Regions from separate parts of the Massilia sp. BGA-UO-ETr-WB1 genome, predicted to be linked through region 1. Evidence: predicted binding sites of a transcription regulator. Region 1 holds the regulator's gene; each other region holds the start of a gene.
What was found. The regulator sigma-54, encoded in region 1, starts transcription at its own class of promoters, with help from an activator protein. The targets are predictions, from matches to a motif close to TGGCANGNAANCTGCTTT.
Positions count from the first base shown of each region.

Region 1 (5,246 bases):
AACAACACGCGCGTGAAGTTGCAGGGCAATGTGAAGATAGACCGCGCGGCGCAGGGCAAGAGCCAGGCGATGCGGATGACGACGCAGGCGCTCACCGTCTACCCGGACGAGGACCGCATGGAAACCGACCAGCCGGTGCAGATCGTGCAGGGCGGCGCCACCGCCACCGGCTCCGGCATGAAGGCGAACAACGCCACGCGCCAGGTTGAACTGCAGGGGCGCGGGCGGATCGTGTATCCGCCGGCGCAAACCAAATAAGTGAATGGACAGATGATGAAAAAACTCCTGATTTCGGCCCTGCTGCTGTGCGCGGCCGGGCTGGTGCAGGCCGAGAAGGCCGACTCCACCAAGCCCACGCTGATCGACTACGACAACGCCGACGTCGACGACGTCAAGCAGGTCAGCACCTTCACCGGCAACGTGGTGCTCACGCGCGGCACGCTGCTGATGAAGGCGGCCAAGGCGGTGGTCACCAAGGACCCGGAAGGCTACCAGTACGTGACGCTGACCAGCACCGGCGGCAAGCCGACCACCTTCCGCCAGAAGCGCGACGGCGAAGGCGACCAGTGGATGGAAGGCGAGGCCGAGCGCATTGAATACGACGGCAAGAACGAGCTGGTCAAGCTGTTCGTGCACGCCAAGGTGCGCCGCCTGGAAGGCAGCAAGCCGAGCGACGAAGTGTCCGGCGAGTTCATTTCCTACGACAGCCGGCGCGAGCAGTTCAGCGTGCGCAACACCGCCAGCGGCGAGGGCAAGCCCGGCGGCGGCCGCGGCACCATGGTGATCCAGCCGTCCACGCCCAAGCCTGCAGCACCGGCGCAGCCACCGGCGGCGGGGAAATAACGATGGCCGACGCAACCCCAAGCACCGCAGGCAACCCAGCCGCGCCAGGCTGCACCAGCACCCTGGTGGTGCGCGGCCTGCAGAAAACCTACGGCAAACGCCAGGTGGTGCATGACGTGTCGCTGCAGGTCGAATGCGGCGAAGTGGTGGGCCTGCTGGGCCCCAACGGCGCCGGCAAGACCACCTCCTTCTACATGATCGTCGGCCTGGTGCCGTCGGACGCGGGCAGCATCGACATCGCCGGCGTGGACGTGTCGAGCATGCCGATCCACCAGCGCGCCACCCTGGGCCTGTCCTACCTGCCGCAGGAGGCGTCGGTGTTCCGCAAGCTGACGGTGGAGGACAACATCCGCGCCGTGCTGGAGATCCAGCGCGTCAACGGCAAGGCCTTGAAGAAGGCCGAGATCGACGAGCGCCTGGACCGCCTGCTGGCCGACCTGCAGATCGAGAAGCTGCGCGAGAACCAGGCGCTGTCGCTGTCGGGCGGCGAGCGCCGCCGGGTGGAGATCGCACGCGCGCTGGCCACCAATCCGCGCTTCGTGCTGCTGGACGAGCCGTTCGCCGGCGTCGATCCGATCGCCGTGATCGAGATCCAGCGCATCGTGCGCTTCCTCAAGGAGCGCGGCATCGGCGTGCTGATCACCGACCACAACGTGCGCGAGACGCTGGGCATCTGCGACCGCGCCTACATCATCAACCAGGGCAGCGTGCTGGCGTCCGGCCGCCCGGACGACATCATCGCCGACGAATCGGTGCGGCGCGTCTACCTCGGCGAACACTTCCGCATGTAATTCGTGAATTAGCCCATGAAACAGTCACTGCAACTCCGCACCTCTCAGCACCTGGCGCTGACGCCGCAACTGCAGCAGTCGATCCGATTGCTGCAGCTGTCCACGCTGGAGCTGCACCAGGAACTGGAACAGCTGCTGGGCGAGAACCCCTTGCTCGAGCGGCTGGACGACCCGCTGGACCGCTCGTTGCGCCTGCTGGGCGACGGCGCCATCAACCAGACCCAGCCTAACGGCGCGGACGCGTCGCCGGCCGAAGTGGGCGCGCCGGCGCAGGACAGCGCGCCGGCCGGCGAGGGCGATCCCTTCGAGGGCGCGGGCGGCGACGGCGACAGCGCCAGCGGCGCCGAGGCCGACACCGACTGGAGCGACGCCGGCCGCAGCAAGGCGCCGGACGACGAGGACTCGCGCCCGCAGCTCGAAGCGAGCCACTGCACCCTGCGCGAGCACCTGATGGAGCAGATGCGCGTGACCGTGCAGCAGCCGCGCGACCGCGTGCTGATGGAACTGATCATCGACGCGCTGGACGAGAACGGCTACCTGGAAGAGCCGCTGGAAGAGATCCACGCGCGCCTGCCGGAAGAGGCGGACGTGGAGCTGGAAGAGCTGCGGACGGCGCTCACGCTGCTGCAAAGTTTCGACCCCATCGGCGTGGGCGCGCGCAGCGCCTCCGAGTGCCTGGCGCTGCAGATCAAGCGCATGCCCGGCGTGCCTTTGGTGACGCGCCGCATGGCCATCTGCATCGTGGAAAAGCACCTGGCCTGGTTCGCGCAGCGCGAATTCAACAAGCTGAAAAAAGCCCTCGACTGCGACGATGAAGACCTGCGCGAAGCGCAGGCGGTGATCCGCCAGTGCAATCCGCATCCGGGCGCCGAGTTCGCCTCCGACGTGTCCGACTACGTGGTGCCGGACGTGATCGTGAAGAAGGCGCGCAACGGCTGGCAGGTCACCTTGAACAACGACGTGATGCCGCGCCTGCGCGTGAACGCGCTGTACGCCAACATGCTCAAGCAAGGCAAGGGCGAGTCGGCGATGGGCGCGCAGCTGCAGGAAGCCAAGTGGCTGATCAAGAATATGCGCCAGCGTTTCGACACCATCCTGCGCGTGGCGCAAGCGATAGTAGAAAGACAAAAGAACTTTTTCAGCCATGGCGCGGTCGCCATGAGACCCCTTGTGTTGCGTGAAATTGCTGATACACTGGGACTACACGAGAGCACTATTTCTCGCGTAACAACTCAGAAATACATGCTGACTCCGCATGGGATGTTTGAGTTGAAATATTTCTTTGGCAGTCACGTCGCCACCGAAGCAGGAGGAGAAGCATCCTCGACGGCGATACGGGCGCTGATTGTGCAATTGACAGGAGCTGAAGACCCGAAAAATCCTTTATCCGACAGTAAGATTGCGGACATGCTGGGTGAACAGGGCATGGTAATTGCGCGACGGACTGTTGCCAAATATCGCGAAGCCCTGAAAATCCCTCCGGTAAGTCTGCGTAAAGCTTTGTAGTTTTACTTGGGTTCCCCTGCGCTCCAATAACATTCGACAGCGTATGAGCCCTTATCTTTAGGAGTGTGTATGAATCTCACCATCAGTGGACATCATCTCGAAGTGACCCCCGCCATCCGTGAATACGTGCAGAACAAGCTGGAACGGGTCAAGCGCCATTTCGATCAAGTTATTGATATTGCTGTCATCCTGACTGTAGATAACCTCACCGAGAAAGACAAAAGGCAAAAGGCCGAAATCAATCTGCGCATGTCCGGCAAGACCGTGTACGTGGAAAGCCTGTCGCAAGACCTGTATGCTGCCATCGATACGCTGATCGACAAACTGGACCGCCAAGTCATGAAGTACAAAGCCAAAGTGCAGGAGCATGGCCACGACGCCATCAAGCATCTGCCGGACACGTACGAACCTGCCCCGACCGCGTAAAGGTCAGCGGCACTCCCAACAAAGGGCGCATCTGGCGCCCTTTTTTGCGCCCGCGCTAAAATGGTGCTCTAACAATTCCAGAGACATCCAGCATGAGCGAGCACGTCCTTACCCAGGTTGCCAACGGCACCGGCTTCATCACCCTCGACCGCCCCAAGGCGCTCAATTCCCTTTCCCTGGCCATGGTGCGCAGCCTGACGGCCGCGCTGCTGGCCTGGCGCGACGACAGTGCCGTGGCCGCCGTGGTGATACGCAGCAGCAGCGAGAAAGCCCTGTGCGCCGGCGGCGACATCCGCTTCTTCCACCAGGTGGGCAACGCCACGCCGCAGGGCGGCAGCGCGCTGCTGGAGGACTTCTTCACCGAGGAGTACGCGCTCAACCACCTGATCCACTATTACCCTAAACCGTATATCGCATTAATGGACGGCGTGGTGATGGGCGGCGGCATGGGCATCGCGCAGGGCGGCCCCGGCTGCGGCGTGCGCATCGTCACGGACCGCACGAAAATGGCCATGCCGGAAGTGAACATCGGCTTGTTCCCGGACGTGGGCGGCAGCCATTTCCTGTCGCACGCGCCGGGCAGCCTGGGGCGCTACCTGGGCCTGACCGGGCTGACCGTGGGCGCGGCGGATGCGCTCTACGTGGGCCTGGCGGACCATTACGTGCCGGCCGATGCGTGGGACGCGCTGCGCGGCCTGCTGGAGGCGGCGCCGGGCGCCGGGCTGCGCGACGCCATCGCAGCCTTCGCCGCGCCGTTCCAGGCCGGCAAAGGCGTGCTGGAGGCCGAGCGCGCCGCGATTGAGCGCCACTTCGCGGCGGACAGCGTGGCGGCCATCATGGCCTCGCTGGCGGCGGACGAAGGCGCGTTCGCGCAGGCGGCGCTGAAGGCCATGCAAAGCCGCTCGCCGCTGATGATGTGCGTGACCCTGGAGCTGCTGAACCGCGGCGCCGCGCTGGACGTGGCGGACTGCCTGCGCATGGAACGCAACCTGGTGCGCCGCAATTTCGAACATGGCGAAGTGCTGGAAGGCGTGCGCGCGCTGGTGATCGACAAGGACAACGCGCCCAAGTGGTCGCCAGCGGCGCTGGAGGAGGTGACGCCGGAGATGGTGGCCGCGTTCTTCGCGCCGCCGTGGCCGGCGCACGCGCATCCGCTGCGCCACCTTTAAAACGTCAGGACTGCTCGCGGTGGCGCAGCACCACCTGCTCGGTCGGGTGGAAATGCCGCGCCAGGCGTTCGGCCATGTACACCGAGCGGTGCTGGCCGCCGGTGCAGCCCACCGCCACCGTCAGGTAGCTGCGGTTGTCGGTCTTGAACGACGGCAGCCACTTGGCCACGAAATCGCGGATGTCCTTGAACATTTCGTCCGCGCTGGGCTGGGCGTCGAGGAAGGCGATCACCGGCGCGTCGCGGCCCGTCATCGGGCGCAGGGCCAGGTCGTAATAGGGGTTGGGAATCGCGCGCACGTCGAACACGAAGTCAGCGTCCAGCGGCACGCCCACCTTGAAGGCAAACGATTCGAAGAACAGCGTCAGCGGCGCGTTCTCGCTTTGCACCAGGTCCTTGATCCAGGCGCGCAGCTTGTTGGCGCTCAGTTCCGAGGTGTCGATGACGTGGCCCAGCTGCTCGATGGCCGACAGGCGCTCGCGCTCTTCGGAGATGCATTCGATCAGCGTGCG
Region 1 is NZ_JCAQOT010000024.1:839,501-844,746, forward strand. It holds gene lptC (LPS export ABC transporter periplasmic protein LptC) at 1-258, shown strand, start outside; gene lptA (lipopolysaccharide transport periplasmic protein LptA) at 271-843, shown strand; gene lptB (LPS export ABC transporter ATP-binding protein) at 846-1,634, shown strand; gene AC56DV_RS16975 (RNA polymerase factor sigma-54) at 1,650-3,140, shown strand; gene hpf (ribosome hibernation-promoting factor, HPF/YfiA family) at 3,210-3,566, shown strand; gene AC56DV_RS16985 (enoyl-CoA hydratase/isomerase family protein) at 3,659-4,735, shown strand; gene rapZ (RNase adapter RapZ) at 4,740-5,246, opposite strand, start outside.

Region 2 (5,246 bases), on a different contig from region 1:
AATGCCGGACTGCTTGTAGCCGCCGAAGGCAGCGTGCGCCGGATACAGGTGGTAGCAGTTGGTCCACACGCGGCCGGCCTGGATGCCGCGCCCGATGCGGAAGGCGCGCGCGCCGTCGCGGGTCCATACGCCTGCGCCCAGGCCGTACAGCGTGTCGTTGGCGATGCGCAGCGCGTCCGCCTCGTCCTTGAAGGTCGTGACCGACACCATCGGCCCGAAGATCTCTTCCTGGAAGATGCGCATGGTGTTGTCGCCCTTGAACACGGTGGGCGTGACGTAGTAGCCGCCTTCCAGCTCGCCGCTCTGCACATTGCGCGCGCCGCCGGCCAGCAGCTGGGCGCCTTCCTGCTTGCCGATATCCATATAGGACAGGATCTTTTCCATCTGCTCCTGCGATGCCTGGGCGCCGATCATGGTGGCCGAATCGAGCGGGTTGCCCTGCTTGATGGCGGCCACGCGCTTCAGGGCGCGCTCGATGAAGGCTTCGTAGATCGACTCCTGGATCAGCACGCGCGACGGGCAGGTGCACACCTCGCCCTGGTTCAGCGCGAACATGGCGAAGCCCTCCAGGCATTTATCGAAGTAGTCGTCGTCGGCCGCCATCACGTCTTCGAAGAAGATGTTGGGCGACTTGCCGCCCAGCTCCAGCGTGACCGGGATCAAATTCTGCGCGGCGTACTGCATGATCAGGCGGCCGGTGCCGGTTTCGCCGGTGAAGGCGATCTTGGCGATGCGCTTGTTCGAGGCCAGCGGCTTGCCCGCTTCCAGGCCGAAGCCGTTGACGATGTTCAGCACGCCGGGCGGCAGCAGGTCGCCGATCAGCTCCGCCAGCACCATGATGGAGGCCGGGGTCTGCTCGGCCGGTTTCAGCACCACGCAGTTACCCGCCGCCAGCGCCGGCGCCAGCTTCCATACCGCCATCAGGATGGGGAAGTTCCACGGAATGATCTGGCCCACCACGCCCAGCGGCTCGTGGAAGTGGTAGGCGTAGGTGGTGTCGTCGATCTGCGCCACCGAGCCCTCCTGGGCGCGGATGCAGCCGGCGAAATAGCGGAAGTGGTCGATCGCCAGCGGAATGTCGGCCGCCATGGTTTCGCGGATCGGCTTGCCGTTGTCGATGGTCTCGGCGGTGGCGATCAGCTGCAGGTTCTGCTCCATGCGGTCGGCGATGCGGTTCAGGATGTTGGCGCGCTCAGCCTGCGAGGTCTTGCCCCAGGCTTCCTTGGCGGCGTGCGCCGCGTCCAGCGCGATCTCCACGTCCTCCGCCGTCGAGCGCGCGATCTCGCAGAACGGCAGCCCGGTGATCGGGGTCAGGTTGGCGAAGTACTCGCCTTTTACCGGCGCCACGAACTTGCCGCCGATGTAGTTGTCATAGCGTTGCTTGAAAGGGTTGGCGACGCCCAGTTTGTTGATATCCGCGAGATTCATGTCATCCTCTTTCTTCAATGTGGGTTGGACTTGCATCCTCTATTTCGCAAACACCGTGCCAGCTGCCTGCACGGCGAAAACGGCGCCTGCGCTGTTGCAAGGTGTGCCAAAGTTGAACAGGTGTGCCACGGCGGCTGTTTCAGGTGTGACCGCGCTCAGGGAATCGCCACGCCCCAGGGCAGCTCGCCCACGGCGATGTCGGCCACCTTGCGCGCGCTGGCGGTGTCGATCACGGAAACGCTGTTGGAGCGGCCGTTGGCCACGTACAGCTTGGCGCCGTCCGGCGTGATGGCCATATTCCACGGCCGCTTGCCGACCGCCACCGTGGCGCTGACGGTGTTGCTGACGGCATCGATCAGCATCACGCTGCCGTCGGTGCCGTTGGAGACGTAGACCTGCTTGCCGCTGGGGTGCACGGCAATGCCGTTGGCGTTGCGCCCGGCCGGGATTTTCGCCAGCGTGCTGCGGGTGGCGGTGTCCACCACGTACACCGTGTTCACCAGTTCGCAGGCGATATAGGCGCGGCGGCCGTCCGGCGAAAAACCGATGCCGCGCGGACGCAGGCCGACCGCCACCGTGCCGGCCTGGCGCCGCTGCGCCACGTCGATCACGTCCACCTGCTCGGCTTCCTCGGCGCTGACGTAGAGCCAGCGGCCGTCCGGGCTGAACACGGCATGCTCGGGGTTGCGGCCCTGGACCGGGATGTCGGCCAGGCGCTCGCCGCTGCGGGCGTCCACCAGCGTGACGCTGTTGCCCTCTTCCACCGCGACGGCGGCGTAGCGGCCATCCGGCGACACGCTCACGCCTTCCGGCGATTTGCCCAGCGCCAGCGGGGTTGGCGTGGCGCCGCCGGCGCTGTCGAGCATCAGCAGCGTGTTGCTGCCGGCGTCCGTCACGAACAGCCGCGTGCCGCCGGGAACCGCCGCAATGCCGCGCGGCCGCTTGCCGGCCGCCAGGCTGCGCAGCACCGTATCGGTGGCGGTATCGACTACGCTGACCGTGCCGGACTTCTCGTTGGGCACATAGGCCAGCGGCGCCGCATTGGCAGCTTGGGCAGATTGCGCCAGCAAGCAGGGGAGGATTGCAGAAACGGTTGCAAACACGCGCGCGGCGCGTAGACAATACGGGGTTTTCATGACTGCCTCTTGAAGGATCGCGCCTGCGGGATGCGCGCGCGTGCAGCAGACGATGCAAGCGCCATGCCACGCGCGCGGCGCGGAGCAGCCATGGCAGGTATATTGCTTACGGGTTGAAGCAGACTTGCCGGCCCCCGCCAGGCAGGCGAGGAACTCAACCAAGGAGATTGACCATGCAGCACCGATTTCGTTTGAGGGCTGTCGCAGCCCTGTTCAGCGCTGGCGCCCTGCCGCTCACGCCCACCGTCCACGCGGCCGATGCAGCCGGTGCGGCCGATGCAGCCGTCGTCATCGTCAGCGGCAGCCGCGTGGAACACAGCAGTTTCGACTTCCCGGCCGCCGTCGACGTGGTCGGCGCGGAGCGCATCCGCGACAGCCAGATGCGCGTGAACGCGTCCGAAGCCCTGGCCTCCGTGCCAGGCCTGGTGGCACAGAACCGCCAGAACTACGCGCAGGACTTGCAAATATCGTCGCGCGGCTTCGGCGCCCGCTCCGCCTTCGGCGTGCGCGGCGTGAAGCTGATCGCCGACGGCATCCCGGCCAGCATGCCGGACGGCCAGGGCCAGGCCGCCACCTTCAACCTCGACATGGCCGAGCGCATTGAAGTGCTGCGCGGCCCGTTCTCTGCGGTGTACGGCAACCACGCCGGCGGCGTGGTGCAGCTGTTCACGCGCGACGGCGACGGCGCCCCCAGCGTGGAAACCACCCTGTCCGCCGGCAGCGACGGCGCCCGCAAACTGGACCTGAACGCGCAAGGCAAGTCGGGCGGCATCGGCTACGTGCTGGACGCCTCCCGCTTCGACACCGACGGCTACCGCGACCACAGCGCGGCGCGGCGCGACCAGGCCTACGCCAAGCTGACGCTGGCGCCGGGCGCCGGCGGCAAACTGACCATCACCGCCAGCGGGCTGCGCCAGAAGGACACGCAAGACCCGCTCGGCGTCACCTGGGCCACATGGCGGCGCGACCAGCGCGCCGGCGAAACCGACGCCACCGACACGGCAACGCCCAAGCGCACCTTCGCGGAACGCTACAACACCCGCAAGAGCATCGACCACAAGCAGATCGGCGCGGCGTGGGAGCAGAGGATCGGCGCCGGCGACAGCAAGCTGCGCGTCACCGTCCATGGCGGCAACCGCCAGGTGATCCAGTACCAGGCCTTCTCGCGCGCATTCCAGGCCCCGGCCAGCCATTCCGGCGGCGTGGTCGATTTCGACCGCGATTTCAGCGGCGCCGACGTCAGCTGGGTGGACGTGCGGGCGCTGGCGGGCGGCAAGCTGACGTCCACGGTCGGCATCGAATACGGCCGCTCGAAGGACGACCGCAAGGGCTACGAGAACTTCAGCGGGACCGAACTTGGCGTGAAAGGCAGGCTGCGGCGCGACGAAACGGACAAGGTGAGCAGCACCGATCCCTACCTGCAAGCCGAATGGGCACAGGGGCCTTGGGTGCTGAACGCGGGCCTGCGGCACAGCCGCTTCAAGGTGGACGTGAGCGACCGCTATCTGTCCAACGGCAACGACAGCGGCGGCTTGCGCTACAGCCGCACCACGCCGGTGGCCGGCCTGCTGTACAAAGTATCGCCGGCGCTGAACGTGTACGCCAGCGCCGCGCGCGGCTTCGAAACGCCCACGCTGAATGAGCTGTTCTATTCCGGTACCGGCGGCGGCTTCAATTTCAAGCTGCAGCCTGCCCGCAGCACGCACGCTGAAGCCGGCGTGAAAACCATGCTGGGCAGCGGCACCCGCATCGACGCGGCGCTGTTCCAGGTGCGAACCGACGACGAGCTGGTGGTGGATGCGTCCAGCGGTGGCCGCACCAGCTACCGCAATGCCAGCAAAACGCTGCGGCGCGGCGCCGAAGTGTCCGCCGAAACGGCGCTGGGCCATGGCTTCAGCGCGCGCGCGGCGCTGACGGCGTTGCGCGCCACATACGACCAGGCCTTCGGCAACGTGCTGAAAGGCAGCCGCCTGCCGGGCGTGCCGAATGCCTACGCCTATGGCGAGCTGGCCTGGCAATTGCCGTCGCGTGCACTGGGCGCCGCCGTCGAAACGGTGGCTGCGGTCCGTGTCTACGCGGAAGACAGCAACACCGAGAAGACTGCGCCCGGCTATGCCATCGTCAACCTGCGCGTCACCGCACAGCAGCAAGCCGGCGGCTGGCGCTTCAAGCAGTTCGCGCGCCTGAACAATGCGGCTGACCGTGCCTACGTGGGATCGGTGATCGTGGGCGATACCAATAAGCGCTACTACGAGGGAGCGCCGGGCCGCAACTGGCAGCTGGGCGCCAGCGCGCAGCACCAGTTCTAACGAGGAAAACCACGGCCGCCAAAAGCGGCCGGCGCTGAAGCGCCGCCATGGCGCCACGGCCTGGTTCAGCGCCGCCGTCAGAAGCGGTAGCGCAAGCCGGCCGAGATAGAGCGCGGCGCGCCGGGCGCCACAAAGCGCGCCAGTTCAGCCTCGCCGCCCGCGCCGTGCGGACTGGCCAGTTGCCCGCCCGGGAACATGTCCGCGCCCACGGCGCCGAAAGTCTCGTAGCGGCGGTTGCCCACATTGTTCACGCGCGCGAACAGCTCCCAGGCCGCTTGCGGCTTGTAGCTGAGGCGCAGCGCCAGCAGCGCATAACCGCGCGTGCGCAGGTCGGCGCGCTGCGGCGCCCCACCCTCTTCCGTATCGGCGGACA
Region 2 is NZ_JCAQOT010000022.1:11,406-16,651, forward strand. It holds gene adh (aldehyde dehydrogenase) at 1-1,428, opposite strand, end outside; gene AC56DV_RS08415 (beta-propeller fold lactonase family protein) at 1,584-2,564, opposite strand; gene AC56DV_RS08420 (TonB-dependent receptor family protein) at 2,738-4,873, shown strand; gene AC56DV_RS08425 (TonB-dependent receptor) at 4,951-5,246, opposite strand, start outside.
Region 2: the regulator sigma-54 is predicted to act here: its motif matches at 1,472-1,489, upstream of adh (aldehyde dehydrogenase).

Region 3 (5,246 bases), on a different contig from region 1:
CGGTGCTCAACTCATTGCGGTTGGTGGCGTAGTCCACCGGGTTGTAGCAGAACGCGCAATGCAGCGGGCAGCGGTAGGTGAGCTCGGCCAGCAACCACAAGGGCGGCGCCACGGGCGCCTCGCCGGCCTGCCGGGTGGCGGCGTCAGACAAGCCAGCCCCGCTGCCGCGCATCGGCCACGAAGGCCAGCACGTCCGCTTGCAGCCCGCTGGCGCTGAACGCCCGCTCCAGCTGCGCCACGATGTCCGGCAGGCTGCTGCGGCCGTCGCAGCGCTTGAGGATTTCGGCGGCGCTGCCGTTCAGCTTCACCATGCCCTCCGGGTACAGCAGCACGTGGGCGTGCTGCGCCTCTTCCCATTGGAGCCGGAACAGGCGTGACAGCTTCGGGTGGTCGATCATCGTTTCCATGCTTGCCTCACTTGGTTGCTCACTTGATTCACTAGCCGTAGGCGCGGTCGATCGCGTCCATCATCGACCACAGCACATCCAGCTTGAACTGCAATATCTCCAGCGCCCGCTCCTGCTGCTGACGCGTGACGAAGTGCGCCAGCGTCACCTGCAAGCCGTGCTCCACGTCGCGCTCGGCCAGCGGGATGCGGCTGCGGAAGTAATGCAAGCCGTCCGGCTCTATCCACGGGTAGTTCTTCGGCCAGCTGGCCAGCCGGTCCTGGTGGATCCGGGGCGCGAACATCTCGGTGAGCGAGGAGCACACGCCCTCCTGCCACGACGCCTGGCGCGCGAAGTTGACGTAGGCATCCACCGCGAATCGCACGCCGGGCAGCACGTGCTGCAGCGACCACAGTTCGGCGCGCGGAATGCCGACCGCCCCGCCCAGCCGCGACCAGGCTTCGATGCCGCCCTCGTTGCCGTCCCAGCCGTCGTGGTCGAGTATGCGCAGCAGCCAGCGCCGGCGCGTTTCGCGCTCCGGGCAGTTGGCCAGGATGGCCGCGTCCTTTTGCGGTATGCGGATCTGGTAATAAAAACGGTTGGCCACCCAGCCGCGTATCTGCTCCGGCGTCAAGCCGCCTTCCTGCATCCGCACGTTGAAAGGATGGTGGATGTGATAGTGCTTTTCCTTGGCCAGCAGCTGCGCCTGGAAAGTAGCCTGGTCCCAGCGGGGCGCCGTGTTCATAGCAATATCTCCATGCCGTCGTATGCCAGCTCGATGCCGTGCCGGCGCAGCGTGGCGTGCTGCGGCGAGTCTTCATCGAGAATGGGATTGGTGTTGTTGATATGGATAAGGACTTTGCGGCTGGCCGGCAGCTGGTCCAGCACCTCCATCATGCCGCCGGGGCCGGATTGCGGCAGGTGCCCCATGGCGGCGGCGGGCTTGCTGGAGAAGCCCTGGACTATCATTTCGTCCTCGCTCCAGAAGGTGCCGTCCACCAGCAGGCAGTCGGCTTCGCGCATGGCGGCCGCCGTCAGCGGCGCCACGGCGGCCAGGCCGGGCGCATAGAACAGTTTTTTGCCGCTGACCAGGTCATGCGCCAGCAGGCCGATGTTGTCGCCCGCTTCGGGCTGGTCGCGGTGCGGGGAGTAAGGCGGCGCCTTGCTGTCGAGCGGCACCGCCGTGAAGCGGATGCCCTCCAGCTGCGGCACCGTGAAGCTGCAGCAGTCGCCGCCGGCCACCGCCAGCTCGCGCCAGTCCACGCCGCAGTAATGCGCCAGCACGCTGGCCAGCGGGAAGCCGCCCCGCAGGTCCTGCCACACGGGAGCGCTGCAATACAGCGGTATCGCCTGGCCTTCACGCAGCATCATCAGGCCGGTGACGTGGTCGACCTGCGCGTCCATCAGCAGCACGGCGGCGATGCCGCTGCCGCGCACGGCGCGGGCCGGCTGCAAGGCGGGCGTGGCGCGGATCTGCGCCAGGATGTCGGGCGATGCGTTGACCAGCAGCCAGTCGCTGCCGTTGGCCGAAATCGCGATCGAGGATTGGGTGCGGGCGCGGCTGCGGACCGTGCCGCGCCGCAAGCCGCCGCAGTTGCGGCAATTGCAGTTCCACTGCGGATAGCCGCCGCCCGCCGCGGAGCCAAGTACGATGATTTTCATGGTGTGCCCGATCGAAACTGCGGCGGCCGGCCGAGGGGGCGGCGGCCGCCGCAATCCTTAGCGATTGAAAACGTACAGCGTGATTTCGAAACCGAAGCGGAAATCGATGAACTCAGGTTTGCTCCATTGCATGACAGTCTCCTCGTTGATATGGGTGGATTGAAGGCCCGGCGCAGCGCCCCGGGACATTCACCGCTATCTACGCAACTTCCGTGCCGTGCAGTTTCTTGCCCGGCGCCGGGCGTGCGCTCCGACTTGCAACGGAAGGTTGTGACACAGGTGCGGCAAAATGGAACAGCTCAGGCGTGCGCGGCGGGCGGCGCAAACCGCATATATTTCCATGTTGTTATTGAAAAGGAAATGCAATGCATCCCTTCCGCCTCCATGCGCTGCTCGCGCTCGCTGTTTGCATGCCCATGCTGGCCGGCGCCGCCGGCGGCAGCTACAAGGAAAAGCCCGGCGCCAAGGACTATCCGCTCCTGAGCCGCTTCCAGGGCTCCATCCTGGCCAATGCCGGCAGCATCAATTTCGAACAGTCCGTGGTGCCGCTGGGCGACGGCAAGACCATGACGCTGGAAGGCAAGTTCCATAACTACTACTACGTGGCGCCGCCGAACGTCAGCGACCTGGAAGTGTTCCGCAGCTACCAGGCAGCGCTGGAGCGCAGCCGCTTCAAAATCCTCTACGCCTGCGACGTGCCGGAGCAGTGCGCCAGGCAGAACCTGGGCGCCTATGCCGCCGCCTGGTCCGAGAAACCGCAATCCTTCGTGGGAGGCTATTCAGCCATCACGCGGCTGGGTACGAACGGCAACTATCCGCCGCGCTACCTGGTGGCGCAACTGGCGCGGCCGGAAGGCAATGTGACGGCCATCCTCACGGTGCAGCCGCCTTCCAGCACGCAGAAGGACAGCGGCGTTGGCAGCCCCTACTTCCTGCAATTCATTGAATCCGGCGCCATGAAGGCCGGCAGTGTGACGGTGAACGCGGACGACATGGGCAAGGGCCTGGCCGCCGAGGGCAAGATCGCTCTGTACGGCGTGTACTTCGACACCGGCAAGGCCGAGCTGAAACCGGAGTCCAAGACCCAGCTGGACGAAATGGCCAAGCTGCTGACGCAGAACAAGCAGCTGAAAGTGGCCATCGTCGGCCACACGGACAACCAGGGCAGCCTGGAGGCCAACGGCGCGCTGTCGCAAAAGCGCGCCGAAGCGGTGACGGCGGCGCTGGCCGGCACTTACAAGATCGACGCCAGGCGCCTGCTGGCGCGCGGCGTTGCCAGCCTGGCGCCGGTGGCGTCCAACGGCAGCGAAGCCGGGCGCGCCAGGAACCGGCGCGTGGAACTGGTGGAACAGTAACTACGCCGGGCTGGGGCCGGCGGCGCGCAGGGCGGCCGCCTTCACCTTGGCCAGGTGGCGGTCCAGCGTGTTGGCGAAACTCTGGCGGTCGGCCTGGCTGAACGGCGCCGGGCCGCCGGTATCGACGCCGCCGCTGCGCAGCTCTTCCATGAAGGCGCGCATGGTCAGCATCTGGGCGATGTTGTCATTGGTATAGAATTCGCCGCGCGGGTTGAGCGCCAGGCCGCCCTTTTTAAGCACGTCCGACGCCAGCGGGATGTCGGCGGTGATGACCAGGTCGCCCGGCGCCAGCAGGCGCACGATTTCCTGGTCCGCCACGTCGGCGCCGGCAGGCACCTGCACCGAGCGGACAAAGCGCGACGGCGGCACCCGCATCAGCTGGTTCGCCACCAGGGTGACATTCATCTGCGTGCGCTCGGCCACGCGGTACAGGATCTCCTTGATCACCGCCGGACAAGCGTCCGCATCCACCCAAATTTGCATCTACTGCTTTCTTAATAAGGTATATAGGCCATGCCGTTTTCTATGGCGCCGATGACCTGCGCCATGTTTTCCGCGCTCTCGCTGAAACCGACCAGCAGTTCTGCGCGCGTGGCGCCCTGGTCCAGTTTAGTCATCCAGTGCGCCAGACCGGCCTGCTCCGGGTCCCGGTGCAGCACGTTATGATACAGCTCCGTGACGAATTGCTGGTCCTGCAAGGCGGTGCCGTACAGCCGTCCATATTCGACGCTGTCCAGGAAGCGGCCGGCGACGTCAAGCAGGGTCCACCCCTTGTCCAGATTGGAGATCCAGAAACCCAGGCCCGGCAGGTCCGGCTGGCGGTCGAATGCCGCCTGGTAGAGACGGTAGGCCTGGCCGCCGTGGCCGTCCACGTCCAGCGCAATATTCTGGTCCGTGAACGCCAGGCGCTCCACGTTGACCAGGGTGTCGTTGATGTCCTGCCCGTCGGTGGCCACGAAGCCGCCGAGGGACTTGCGCACCGTGAATCCGGTGCTGGCCGCAGCGTAACTCACTTCATCGATGCCGGCGCTGCCGGTGACTAAGGCGGGGCCGGGAGCCGGCGCGCCCTGCGGCTCGCCGCTGCGCACCTCGAACTGCGTGTTGATCCCCATGGCCTGCAGTTGCGCGGCGGTGTATTCCGCCGAGTTGCCGCTTTGATCGGTGACCACCGCGCCCAGCAGGTTGTACATGCCCGCCTCGGTCGCAGCCCCCAGTGAGCCGGTGTAGGAGGCGGCGTTCAGCGTGCCGTCGAAGAAAGTGTCGCTGCCGCCCACAAAACCGCCTATCGATACCGCGGAGCCGGTGAACGTGTCGAGATAGAAGTCGCGGTCGAAGAACAGGTCCACGCCCGCCACACCGCTGCCGCCGGCAGCGTCCTGCACGTGCGCGGTGAAGCTGAGCTCTTTGGCGCCGCTGCCCAGGTCCACCACGCCCGGCAGCACCAGCCCGGTCAGCACCGGCGCCGTGGTGTCCGCCACGCCGCCGGTGACGGTGACGGAGGTGCCGAAGCCCATCGCGGCGAGGTCGCTTTCAAAATAGTGGCGCACATTGCCCGCCATATCGAACACGGCGACCTCGTACACGCGGTAGACGCCGGGCGGCGTGGCGGTACTGATCGGGAACACGCGGCTGGCCGAACCGTCGCTCAAGGGGGCGGCACTGCCCGGCAAGCCGATGGTGATGGCCTGGCTGGGACCGAGCGGCGACAGCGGGGCCTGCTGCATCCAGACTTGCGCCCAGCCGGGGCCGGAGCCGCCGACTTCATCGCGCGCGTCCACCCGCAGCGCCAGGTTGCGCGGGCCCAGGCTCAGGTCCAGCGTGGAGGATATGGAAAAGCTGACGA
Region 3 is NZ_JCAQOT010000026.1:897,006-902,251, forward strand. It holds gene pqqE (pyrroloquinoline quinone biosynthesis protein PqqE) at 1-151, opposite strand, end outside; gene pqqD (pyrroloquinoline quinone biosynthesis peptide chaperone PqqD) at 144-407, opposite strand; gene pqqC (pyrroloquinoline-quinone synthase PqqC) at 439-1,131, opposite strand; gene pqqB (pyrroloquinoline quinone biosynthesis protein PqqB) at 1,128-2,048, opposite strand; gene pqqA (pyrroloquinoline quinone precursor peptide PqqA) at 2,106-2,237, opposite strand; gene AC56DV_RS26430 (OmpA family protein) at 2,414-3,403, shown strand; gene AC56DV_RS26435 (YaiI/YqxD family protein) at 3,404-3,886, opposite strand; gene AC56DV_RS26440 (DUF4214 domain-containing protein) at 3,898-5,246, opposite strand, start outside.
Region 3: the regulator sigma-54 is predicted to act here: its motif matches at 2,249-2,266, upstream of pqqA (pyrroloquinoline quinone precursor peptide PqqA).

Region 4 (5,246 bases), on a different contig from region 1:
GACAGCGAGGCGTTCAGCGTGGCCGGGTCGCAGCGGCGCACCAGGTTTTCGGCCAGCACGCGCGAGGTGTACGGCAGCTTGTCGTACGCGCCGGGCTGGATGGCGTCGACCGCGGCACGCGCATCGAAGTAGTCCAGCTTGGTGCCCGGGAGGGGCTTGCGGAATGCGGTATTCATCGGGATGTCCATGATTACTTGCGGTCCTTGATCGGTACGAATTTCAGGTCGTCCGGGCCGACGTAGTTCGCGCTCGGGCGGATGATCTTGTTGTCGATGCGCTGCTCGATGATGTGCGCGGCCCAGCCGGAGGTGCGCGAGATGACGAACAGCGGCGTGAACATGGCGGTCGGCACGCCCATCATGTGGTACGAAACAGCCGAGAACCAGTCCAGGTTGGGGAACATCTTCTTGATTTCCCACATCACCGATTCCAGGCGCTCCGCGATGGCGAACATCTTGGTCGAACCGGCTTCTTCGGACAGCTTGCGCGCCACGTCCTTGATGACCACATTGCGCGGATCGGAGATGGTGTAGACAGGATGGCCGAAGCCGATCACCACTTCCTTGTTTTCCACGCGCTTGCGGATGTCCGCTTCGGCTTCGTCGGCGTTCTCGTAGCGCTTCTGGATCTCGAACGCGAATTCGTTGGCGCCGCCGTGTTTCGGGCCGCGCAGCGCGCCGATGGCGCCGGTGATGGCCGAGTGGATGTCGGAGCCGGTGCCGGAGATGACGCGGCTGGCGAAGGTGGATGCGTTGAACTCGTGTTCCGCGTACAGGATCAGCGACACGTGCATGGCTTTCACCCACGATTCGCGCGGCTTCTCGCCGTGCAGCAGGTGCAGGAAGTGGCCGCCGATGGAGTCGTCGTCGGTTTCCACTTCGATGCGCTTGCCGTTATGGCTGTAGTGGTACCAGTACAGCAGCATGGAGCCGAAGGACGCCATCAGGCGGTCGGCGATGTCGCGCGCGCCGGGCACGTTGTGGTCGTCCTTTTCCGGCAGCACGCAGCCCAGCACGGAGCAGCCGGTGCGCATCACGTCCATCGGGTGGGCCGACGCGGGCAGCGCTTCCAGCGCCGATTTGACCGCCTGCGGCAGGCCGCGCAGCGATTTCAGCTTGGCCTTATAGCCGCGCAGTTCGGATTCGGTGGGCAGCTTGCCGTGCACCAGCAGGAAGGCGATTTCTTCGAACTCGCTGGTGGTGGCCACGTCCAGGATGTCGTAGCCGCGGTAGTGCAGGTCGTTGCCGGTTTTGCCGACCGAGCACAGGGCGGTGTTGCCGGCGGTGACGCCGGACAGGGCGACGGATTTTTTAGGCTTGAAGGTTGGGGCTTGTTCGGTCATTTGGGGTCTCCAGGTATCTCAGATATCGTTAGCTATTTTTTTTCGCCGCGAACAGTGCGTCCAGCTTCTGTTCGAAATCGTGATAATTGATGCGCTCATACAGCTCCTGGCGGGTCTGCATGGTGTCCAGCACGCCCTGCTGGGTGCCGTCGCGGCGGATCGCGCCGTAGACGTTTTCGGCGGCCTTGTTCATGGCGCGGAAGGCGGACAGCGGGTACAGCACCAGGCCCACGTCGGCCGTGCGCAGCTCATCCACGGTGAACAGCGGGGTGGAGCCGAATTCGGTGATGTTGGCCAGGACGGGCACACCCACCGCCTTGGCGAACTGCTTGTACATGTCCAGCGAGATCATCGCTTCCGGGAAGATCATGTCGGCGCCGGCTTCCACGCAGGCCACGGCGCGCTCGATGGAGGCGTCCAGTCCTTCGACTGCCAGCGCATCGGTGCGGGCCATGATGACGAAGTTCTCGTCGGTGCGGGCGTCCACGGCGGCCTTGATGCGGTCCACCATCTCGGCCTTCGAGACGATTTCCTTGCCCGGGCGGTGGCCGCAGCGCTTGGCGCCCACCTGGTCTTCGATGTGCATGGCGGCGGCGCCGAACTTGATCATGGACTTGACGGTGCGCGCCACGTTGAAGGCGGAGGCGCCGAAGCCGGTGTCCACGTCCACCAGCAGCGGCAGGTCGCACACGTCGGTGATGCGGCGCACGTCGGTCAGCACGTCGTCCAGGTTGGAAATGCCGAGGTCGGGCAGGCCCAGCGAACCGGCAGCGACGCCGCCGCCGGACAGGTAGATGGCCTTGAAGCCGGCGCGCTTCGCCAGCAGGGCGTGGTTGGCGTTGATGGCGCCGACGACCTGCAGCGGGGACTCTTCCTGGACGGCTTTGCGGAACGCGGCGCCTGCGGAGTATTGGCTCATGTGATGCCCTTTCAAGTTAGGTTGCAGCCACTACAGCAAATGCCGTGCCAGCAGATGAAACACCGCAAAATCAAGCACTTGCCGCTATGGCGCGTGCCCGGACATGTTTCACGATGAAACAACATGAAACATCGAAACGCGCATGCAATATAATTGAAACATGCGCCCCGCCTCCCCCCTGCCCTTCGACGCCGCCGATAAACCCGTGATCTGGACGGTGGCCGTGTCGCGCCTGTCCGAGCTGTTCCGCGACATCACCTTGGAATACGACGAGCTGGCCACCATCGAACCGATCAACCTCGGCTTCGACGAAGCGGCGCGCCACATCCGCGAGCGCATGGCCACCGAGCGCTGCGACGCGGTGATCGCGGCCGGGTCCAACGCGGCCTATCTGAAAGGCAGGCTGTCGGTGCCGGTGGTGATCGCCAAGGCCAGCGGTTTCGACGTGATGCAGGCGCTGGCGCGGGCGCGGCGGGTGTCCGAGCGCATCGGCGTCATCACCTACCAGGACAAGATGACCGAGCTGGCCGAGTTCACCGCCACCTTCGGCTTCGACGTGGCGCAGCGCACCTACGCCACCGAGGAGGACGCGCGGGCCCAGATCAACGACCTGAAAGCGTCCGGCGTGCGCGCCATCGTCGGCGCGGGCCTGATCGCGGACCTGGCCGAGGAAGCCGGGCTGACGGCGGTGTTCATGTACTCGGCCGCCTCGATCCGGCGCGCCTTCGACGACGCGCTGGAAATGGCGCGCCTGACCCAGCTGGAATCGAACCGCGCGCGCAGCCGCGTGGGCGTGGTGGCGGACACGCTGCGCGCGCGCCATGGCCTGAACGACCTGCGCGGCGAATCGGCCGCCATGGAGAAAACCCGGCAGGCCGTGGTGCTGTACGCGAAGTCCCCCGCCACGGTGCTGATCCAGGGCGAAACCGGCTGCGGCAAGGAGCTGGTGGCGCAAGCCATCCACCGCGAGGCGCCGCGCGCGCTGGGGGCGAACCAGCCCTTCGTGGCGGTGAATTGCGGCGCCATCGCCGAGTCGCTGCTGGAGTCCGAGCTGTTCGGGCACGAGGAAGGCGCGTTCACCGGCGCGCGGCGCGGCGGGCACGCGGGACTGTTCGAGGCGGCCAACCGGGGCACGCTGTTCCTGGACGAAATCGGCGAGATGCCGCTGGCGCTGCAAACGCGCTTGCTGCGGGTGCTGGAGGAGCGCGAAGTGGTGCGGGTGGGCGGCACGCGTCCGATCGCCATTAACGTGCGCATCATCAGCGCCACCCACTGCGACCTGGAGCAGCGCGTGCGCGAAGGCCGCTTCCGCGCCGACCTGTTCTACCGGCTGGCGGTGCTGCGCCTGGCGCTGCCGCCGCTGCGCGAGCGCGCCGACGATATCGTGCCGCTGGCCGAGTGGTCGCTCAAGAACGCGCTGGCGGCGCTGGGCGCGCGGCCGCATCCCAACCTGCACGCCGAACTGGGCGCCTGCGCCCCGCTGCTGCTGCGCTACGGCTGGCCGGGCAATGTGCGCGAACTGCGCAACCTGACCGAGCGGCTGGCGCTGTTCCTGGCCGCCGAGCCGCTGCAGGCGCTCACGCCCGGCTTCGTGCTGGGCGTCGCGCCCGAGCTGCAGGGCAGCGCCGGCATGGCAGCGGCCGGCGCCGCGGGCGCGGCGGCAACCGCCACCGGCGCGGCCCTGCCGGCCGCCGGCGGCGCAGGCGGCCAGGAAAGCGCCGGCGCCGTGCTGGCCCGCTTCGGCGGCCGCCGCGACGCAGCCGCCGACTACCTCGGCATCAGCCGCACCACGCTGTGGCGCCGCCTGCGCGCCGAGCAGGACACCTAGACTACTTGCTCTTGTCCGGGAAGGCTGGACGCGCAGGCCGCACCGGCGGATTCTTCACCAGTTCGGCCTTGATCACCTCGATCGCCTTCTCCAGCTGCGGATCGCGGCCCGCGATCACCAGCGCCGGGGTCTGCTCGACCTCGATGTCCGGCGCCACGCCTTCGTTCTCCACGCCCCAGCCGCCGTCGCGGGTCCAGAACGCCAGGTTGGGCGCCGTGATGAAGCCGCCGTCCATCAGCACCGGGAAGCCGAGGATGCCCACCAGCCCGCCCCAGGTGCGCTTGCCGATCAGCGGTCCCATCTGGTTCTTGCGGAACATCCACGGCAGCAGGTCGCCGCCCGAGCCGGCCGTCTCGTCGATCAGCATGGCGCGCGGGCCCTGGATGGAGGCCGACGGCGTCTTCATGTCGGCGCCGTAGCGCATGGTCCACCACGCGATCTCCTTCTTCTGCAGGATCTCGATGTAGTAGTCCGCCACGCTGCCGCCGCCGTTGAAGCGCTCGTCGATGATGACGGCGTCCTTGTCGGCCTGCGGGAAGAAGTAGCGCTTGAAGTAGGTGTGGCCCAGGCCCGCCGTATTCGGCACGTAGACATAGGCCACGCGGCCGTTGGTGGCGGCGTGCACCTTGCGGATGTTCCCTTCCACCCAGTCGCGGTTGCGCAGCGCGTCCTCGTTCGCCACCGGCACCACGGTGATGGTGCGCGACTTGCTGCCGTCCGGATTCGGGCCGACCGTGATGTCGATGGCCTTGTTGGCGGTGTTCTCGAATGCGCTGTACAGATTGGTCGGCGGCAGCAGCGGGCGGCTTTCCACCGCCAGCAGGTACTCGCCGGCCTTGACGTTCAGGCCCGGCTCGGTGAGCGGCGCGCGCAGCGTGGGGTTCCAGTTCAGGCCGCCGTACACCTTCTTGAAGCGGTAACGGCCGTTGGCGATCTCGTAGTCCGCGCCCAGCAGGCCGCCCGGCACGGCGCGGCTTTCGACGAAGTTGTCGCCGCCGCCGCCGCGATGGTGGCCCACCGCCAGTTCGCTGCACATCCACTGGATCAGCCGGTTCAGGTCCGCGCGGCTGGACAGTTCGGGCAGGAAGGCGGCGTACTTGGCGCGCATCCTGTTCCAGTCGACGCCGTGCATGCCGGGGTCGTAGAAGAAGTCGCGG
Region 4 is NZ_JCAQOT010000026.1:34,192-39,437, forward strand. It holds gene acnD (Fe/S-dependent 2-methylisocitrate dehydratase AcnD) at 1-176, opposite strand, end outside; gene prpC (bifunctional 2-methylcitrate synthase/citrate synthase) at 191-1,342, opposite strand; gene prpB (methylisocitrate lyase) at 1,371-2,261, opposite strand; gene prpR (propionate catabolism operon regulatory protein PrpR) at 2,422-4,089, shown strand; gene AC56DV_RS22580 (S41 family peptidase) at 4,091-5,246, opposite strand, start outside.
Region 4: the regulator sigma-54 is predicted to act here: its motif matches at 2,294-2,311, upstream of prpB (methylisocitrate lyase).